2 regions of the Pantoea sp. SGAir0430 genome follow, and region 2 is predicted to be linked to the other one. Evidence: predicted binding sites of a transcription regulator. Region 2 holds the regulator's gene; the other holds the start of a gene.
The links. Region 2 encodes ArgR, which controls arginine synthesis, uptake and breakdown. Its sites were predicted from a motif close to ANTGAATAAAAATACANT; they were not measured.
Positions count from the first base shown of each region.

Region 1: a site for ArgR is predicted at 2,064-2,081, ahead of argF (ornithine carbamoyltransferase). Genes of this name have one in related genera too.

Region 1 is NZ_CP039427.1:2,369,605-2,373,016, reverse strand. It holds gene pyrB (aspartate carbamoyltransferase) at 1-791, opposite strand, end outside; gene argF (ornithine carbamoyltransferase) at 1,033-2,040, opposite strand; gene rraB (ribonuclease E inhibitor RraB) at 2,203-2,622, shown strand; gene E7738_RS11365 (tRNA isopentenyl-2-thiomethyl-A-37 hydroxylase MiaE) at 2,679-3,412, shown strand, end outside.
Region 2 is NZ_CP039427.1:3,381,147-3,384,558, reverse strand. It holds gene mdh (malate dehydrogenase) at 1-902, opposite strand, end outside; gene argR (transcriptional regulator ArgR) at 1,323-1,793, shown strand; gene yhcN (peroxide/acid stress response protein YhcN) at 2,286-2,549, shown strand; gene E7738_RS16000 (YdgH/BhsA/McbA-like domain containing protein) at 2,640-2,906, shown strand; gene yhcN (peroxide/acid stress response protein YhcN) at 3,010-3,276, shown strand; gene E7738_RS15990 (barstar family protein) at 3,336-3,412, opposite strand, start outside.

The sequences.
Region 1 (3,412 bases), 1.0 Mb from region 2:
ACCTTCATGTTATCGCGCGCACCGGCCAGATCGGCCGCCCGCAGGATGAACTGCGCTTTCACGTTGGCATACTCTGAGGGATCGAGACGCTCTTTCTGTACGCGCGTCATGTAGAGAATATCCAGCTCCGGCATCACTTCTTCGATGCTGTCGTGGCGCGACCAGGCAATGTTCTGTTCATCCAGCATATCGGTGATGTAGGACGGCATCGCCAGCGCATCCGGTGCGATGAAGTAGAAGCGGTTGCCGCTGAACTTCGCCAGCGCCTGGGTCAGCGAATGCACGGTGCGGCCATATTTCAGGTCGCCGACCATCGCCACGTTGAGGTTATCGAGGCGGCTCTGGGTTTCCCGGATGGTGAACAGATCGAGCAGCGTCTGCGTCGGGTGCTGGTTGGCGCCGTCGCCGGCGTTAAGGATCGGCACGCCGCCCGAAAACTCCGTGGCCAGCCGCGCCGCCCCTTCCTGCGGATGGCGCATCACGATGGCATCCACATAGGTGCCAATCACCGAGATGGTATCGGCGAGGGTTTCCCCTTTCTTGCCCAGCGAGGTGTTGCTGCCGTCGGCAAACCCCACCACCGACGCGCCCAGCCGGTGCATCGCGGTTTCAAACGACAGGCGGGTGCGCGTTGAAGCCTCAAAGAAGCAGCTGGCGATAACGTTGTGTTTCAGCAGCTCCGGCTGCGGATGGGCTTTCAGCTGGGCGGCGGTATGCAGCACCAGCTCCAGCTCATCGCGGTTGAGGTCGTTGATGGAAATAATGTGCTTGCGATATAGCGGGTTGGCCATAGCTCTCTCCTCTGCGCTGCCGGATTGCGGACAAAAAAAAGCCCCTTTACAGGGGCTTTCTGGCGATCGATGAATGACGGAAAGAAACAGGTGCGCCGCCTGCATTCAGGCGTACGGGAGCGGCAAATTGTGCGCTGCGCTGTTGCATGTTTCCTCCGGCAAATTGTGGCGCATTATACGCATTCACTGAGCCGCATCAAGCAGAAATCACGCGTGAGGTAAACGTTTGCGCTGTGCAGGCTTAGCGCTGGCTCAGCGTCGCCACCATCACCGCTTTGATGGTGTGCATGCGGTTTTCCGCCTGGTCAAACACCACGCTATGGTCGGATTCAAACACCTCGTTGCTGACTTCCATGCCGTCGTGCAGACCATACTGTTCGGCCATCTGCCGTCCGAGCGTGGTTTGGTCATCATGAAACGCGGGCAGGCAGTGCAGGAACTTCACCTGCGGATTGCCGGTCAGCGCAAGCATCGCGCTGTTCACCTGATAGGGACGCAGCAGGGCGATGCGCTCTTCCCACACTGATTTCGCTTCGCCCATTGATACCCAGACGTCGGTATAGATGAAATCAGCACCCTGCACGCCTTCGGCAATCTCTTCTGTCAGGGTGATTTTGCCGCCGGTGTGCTGTGCTGCCGCGCGGCACTGCGCCACCAGCTCCTCTTCTGGCCAGCAGCCTTTCGGTGCCACCAGCCGCAGATCCAGCCCCACCAGCGCCGCCGCTTCCAGCATACTGTTGCCCATGTTGTTGCGCGCATCACCGACGTACACCAGCGTCATCTCGCTCAGCGCTTTGCCCGGCAGATGCTCCTGCATGGTTAGCAGGTCAGCCAGCAACTGCGTCGGATGGAACTCGGTGGTCAGGCCGTTCCACACCGGCACGCCGGCATGTTCGGCCAGCGTCTCTACCAGCGCCTGGCCGTAGCCGCGATACTGGATGCCGTCATACATGCGTCCCAGTACGCGCGCGGTGTCTTTCATCGACTCTTTATGGCCGATCTGGCTGCCGCTCGGGCCGAGATAGGTGACGTTAGCGCCCTGATCGTAGGCGGCAACTTCGAAAGAGCATCGGGTACGGGTCGAGTCTTTTTCGAAGATGAGCGCGATGTTTTTGCCTTTCAGGTACTGGGTTTCGCTGGCGTTTTTCTTTGCCTGTTTTAATTCACTGGCGAGTGATAACAGACCGGTGATTTCGGCTGGGGTGAAGTCCAGCAATCTCAGGAAATGTCTCGAATACAGCTGACTCATACTGCGCTCCGCATTACATCAATAATGAATTAAAATTCAATCTAACCGTATGAATATGCATTTTCAACCCCAGCGCTAAGAAACTTTCTGTTTTGTGTAGTGGCGCGCGAGGCAGTGTGGGAAAATAATTGCATTCACTGCCACTATTTTGAGGACACGCCCATGGCATACGAAGCATTGCTGGAAGAACAGCGCGAAGAGACGCGCCTGATCATTGAAGAGTTGCTGGAAGACGGCAGCGATCCGGATGCGCTTTACACCATCGAGCATCATCTCTCCTGCAACAACTTCGACTCGCTGGAGAAGGCCGCGGTTGACGCGTTCAAGCTGGGCTATGAAGTCACCGAGCCGGAAGAGCTGGAGCTGGAAGACGGCAGCACCGTGATGTGCGTCGACATCCTGAGCGAATCGGCGCTGAAGCCGGAACTGATTGACGCGCAGGTCGAGCAGCTGGTGAATCTGGTCGGGAAATACAACGTCGATTACGACGGCTGGGGCACCTACTTTGAAGATCCGGATGCCGAAGATGAAGACGACGGCGAAGAGATCGACGACGAAGACGATGACGGTGTGCGTCACTAAGCCCTGACGGGCGGCACGTGCCGCCCGGTAATTTTCCTGCCAGCAAAGAACCTCCGATGAATTACGCTTCGCTATTAGACCCCATTCACCAGTTTTTACAGTGCCGCACGCCGCAGGCGTGGATTGATGAAGCGCGCAAGCCGGAAAATCTCACGCTGCTGCTTACCGATCACATGGTATGCGAGTTGAAAGCGGCGCAGACCGCAGTGTGGCTGATCCGCAAATACGTCGCGGATAAACCCAGTGGTGACGCAATTCTGGCGTGGCTGCAGCCGTACGAAGATTTTATTTTCGGCGAGAATCACGACAGCGATTTTATCAATGCCCATAAGAATCTCAGCAAAAGCATTATTGTGCGCAATGAACTGCCGTGGGCTGATGAGATGGTGGAAAAGATGGTGCTGCTGATTAAAGAGGAGCTGCACCACTTTTATCAGGTGTGGGAAATCATGCAGGCGCGCGATTTGCCCTATCGCAAGATCACCGCCAGCCGCTACGCCAAAGGGCTGCTGCGTGAAGTGACTACCCATGAACCGGATACGCTGGTGGATAAACTGATTTGCGGGGCGTATATCGAAGCGCGTTCCTGCGAGCGCTTCGCCAGCCTGGCGCCGTATCTGGATGCGCAGCTGGAGAAGTTTTATATCTCGCTGCTGCGCTCAGAGGCGCGCCACTATCAGGATTACCTGACGCTGGCGGCACAGATTTCACCGAAGGATATCGCGCCGCGCGTGCGGGCGATTGGGGCAGCGGAAGCGCGCTTGATCAGCGAACCGGACGCTGAGCTGCG
Region 2 (3,412 bases):
TTTTTCAGCGTCTCCAGCATGCCGTTAAGCGCCTGCTGTTCGAAATCACTGAGCGGCCCGAGCGGACGGCGTTCGGCGATACCGTTTTTGCCCAGCAGCAGCGGCTGCGAGAAGAAGCGCGCGTACTCGCCGTCGCCTTCCACATAGGCGCATTCAACGACATTGGCTTCGCCCTGCAGTGCACGAATCAGCGACAGACCAAAGCGCGCAGCCGCCTGGCCCATCGACAGCGTCGCCGAGCCGCCACCGGCTTTGGCTTCCACCACTTCGGTACCGGCATTCTGAATACGTTTCGTCAGGTCGGCGATCTCCTGCTCGCTGAAGCTGACGCCTTTAACCTGCGACAGCAGCGGCAGAATGGTCACGCCTGAATGCCCGCCGACCACCGGCACTTCAATCTCCGTAGGCTGTTTGCCCTTCAGGGCAGCGACAAAGGTGTTGGCGCGAATCACATCCAGCGTTGAGACGCCAAACAGCCGGTTTTTATCGTACACCCCGGCTTTTTTCAGCACTTCGGCGGCAATCGCCACCGTGGTATTTACCGGGTTGGTGATGACGCCAATCAGCGCTTTTGGCGCAGTGGTCGCCACCTGTTCAATCAGGTTACGCACAATGCCGGCGTTGACGTTAAACAGATCGGCGCGGTCCATGCCAGGTTTGCGTGCCACACCGGCCGAGATCAGCACCACATCGGCGCCGTGCAGAGCCGGCGTCGCATCTTCGCCACTGAACCCTTCGACTTTCACGGCGGTAGGAATGTGGCTGAGATCAACCGCGACGCCTGGCGTCACCGGGGCAATGTCATACAGTGAGAGGGCTGAACCTGCGGGTAATTGGGTCTTGAGCAGCAGAGCGAGTGCCTGGCCAATACCACCAGCTGCACCGAGAACGGCAACTTTCATCCTGAACTCCTTATTAAGGTGGGGCAGAGATATGCCGGAAATCCATCAGGTTACGAGTTTAATCAACTTCTCAGGCGATAGCGACACACCTGTCGCGCAATAACATTACGCCGCAATCGGCTCCCGAGACATCTCCACTTCAGAAGTCGCCTGAATGATCCAGTCGCAGCCAGAAGACTATGGACGGCAATGATCATCGTTTTGTTGTTACCACTTCAATAATATAACAACTTTGCAACCTTCGCTTTGCGCGCCAGCGCGCGATTTTGGTGCAGGATAAAACTCTGTTATCATGCCCGCCCCACACGCGCATGCCGTGAATTCACGCATCCGCTTATTGCATAAAAATTCATCTAAATGCATAATAATTTATCTGCGACGGGCCTGTTGCCTGCTGCAACCCTCTTTTATTGGTAGCTTATGCGAAACCCATCTAAACAAGACGATCTGATAAAGGCGTTCAAAGCCTTACTGAAAGAAGAAAAGTTCAGCTCTCAGGGCGAAATTGTCCAGGCGCTGCAGGAAGACGGCTTCGGCAACATCAACCAGTCAAAAGTTTCTCGTATGCTGACCAAGTTTGGCGCGGTGCGCACGCGTAACGCCAAAATGGAGATGGTGTACTGCCTGCCTGCCGAACTGGGCGTGCCCACCACCACCAGCCCGCTGAAGAATCTGGTGCTGGATATCGACTATAACGATGCGCTGGTAGTGATTCATACCAGCCCGGGCGCGGCCCAGCTGATCGCCCGCCTGCTCGACTCCCTCGGCAAAGCCGAAGGCATTCTCGGCACCATCGCCGGTGACGACACTATCTTTATTACGCCAGCGCGTGCCTTTACGGTGAAACAGCTGCATGACGCCGTGCTGGTGTTATTCGAACAGGAACTATAAAACCCTGTCTGTTACCGGCGGTTCACCTGCCGGTAACCTTGCCTGCCCGCCCGCGTTCCTCCCGCTGTTTTACCGCCAACACCTTACAAAATAACCGCTTAGCCATATTCCGCCGGGTTCTCAATGCGCGAAGGTATTGGTACGACCTTTTCGCCTGCTTAACCCTTTGCGCTATTTTACGCTGTTTTACAATTAGTGCTTAGCGGTTATCTCTTGCTTTTAGCGCACAGCCAGCTTGATCAACCACATTGTTTCGCACAAAAAGATAATTTGATGCAGATCATTGTTTTTGCATGGAAATACACCCTCCTGGTTAAGATCCAGGCGGTTTTAATAACTTTGCGTTATAAAAATGTGCCATAAGGATAAAGAATTACAACCAATCATTATTAGCGGGATATTAATTTCATGGGTGATTAGATCTATACTTCTTTTCGTGATGCAAATCACACGAAATCAAAAAGAGAAAAACAGAAGACGAGGAAAAATACCATGAACGTTAAAACTACTATCGCCACCCTGAGTGTTCTATCTGCCCTGTCATTTGGTGCTTTCGCCGCAGATTCTATCAATGCCGAACAGGCAGCGAACCTGCAGCCGGTCGGCACCATCAGCGTCAGCGGCATTGGCGGCTCACCGATGGATATCCATCAGCAGCTGAACGCCAAAGCTGAAGCGCAAGGTGCTAAAGCCTATCGCGTTGTTGAGGCTTATAACGACAACAGCTACCACGCAACCGCGGAACTTTATAAATAAGTTTGCCGGAACAAGATGCAGTGTGAACGGCGACCCATTTGAGAGGCGTTTGCCTCTCAGGTTGCCCACCCCATTTCAGGAGAGTGAATCATGAAAACCAAATTATCTATTGCTGTACTGAGTCTGGCTTCCGTTCTGTCTTTTGGCGCCAGTGCTGCCACCCTGGTAACCAACACCCAGGCTGAAAATCTGCAGCCGCTGAATCAGACCATTAGCGTGAGCGGCGTCGACGGCGACCAGACCAATATCCGTCAGGAACTGTCCCAGAAAGCCGATGCTCAGGGTGCCAGCCATTACCGCATCATTGAGAACAATCAGGACAACACCTTCCACGTGACGGCTGAACTGTACAAATAAACTTTAACTATCGATCCGGCGTTATGCAGTCGCCGGGAGAAGATCGACGACCCGCTTACCCTCTTAGTGCCGCAGGTTGTTGATTCTAATGAGGAGACGAATTATGAAAATCAAAACAACCATCGCAACCGCTACGCTGCTTTCTCTGTTCGCTTTTGGCGCTTCAGCTGCCCAACTGGTAACGGATGAATCCGCGCAGAATCTGCAATCTACCGGCCAGACTATTACCGTTAGCGGAACAGGCGGCTCACCTATGGATTACCGCGCTCAGCTTTCTCAGAAAGCCGATGAGCAGGGTGCCAGCGCGTATAAAGTGATTGAAGCGCGCACCGGTGACAGCTATCACCTGACTGCAGAGCTGTACAAATAATTCCTCGTCAATTCTGACGAACCCTTTGGCCCCGCCTGCCGGGGCCCTTTTTGGTTGTGCTACTGAACATTAAAGCGGAGCTGGCCTTCCAGCTCCTCTTCTGCCTCATCGAATAGCAATATCAGCGCACCATAGC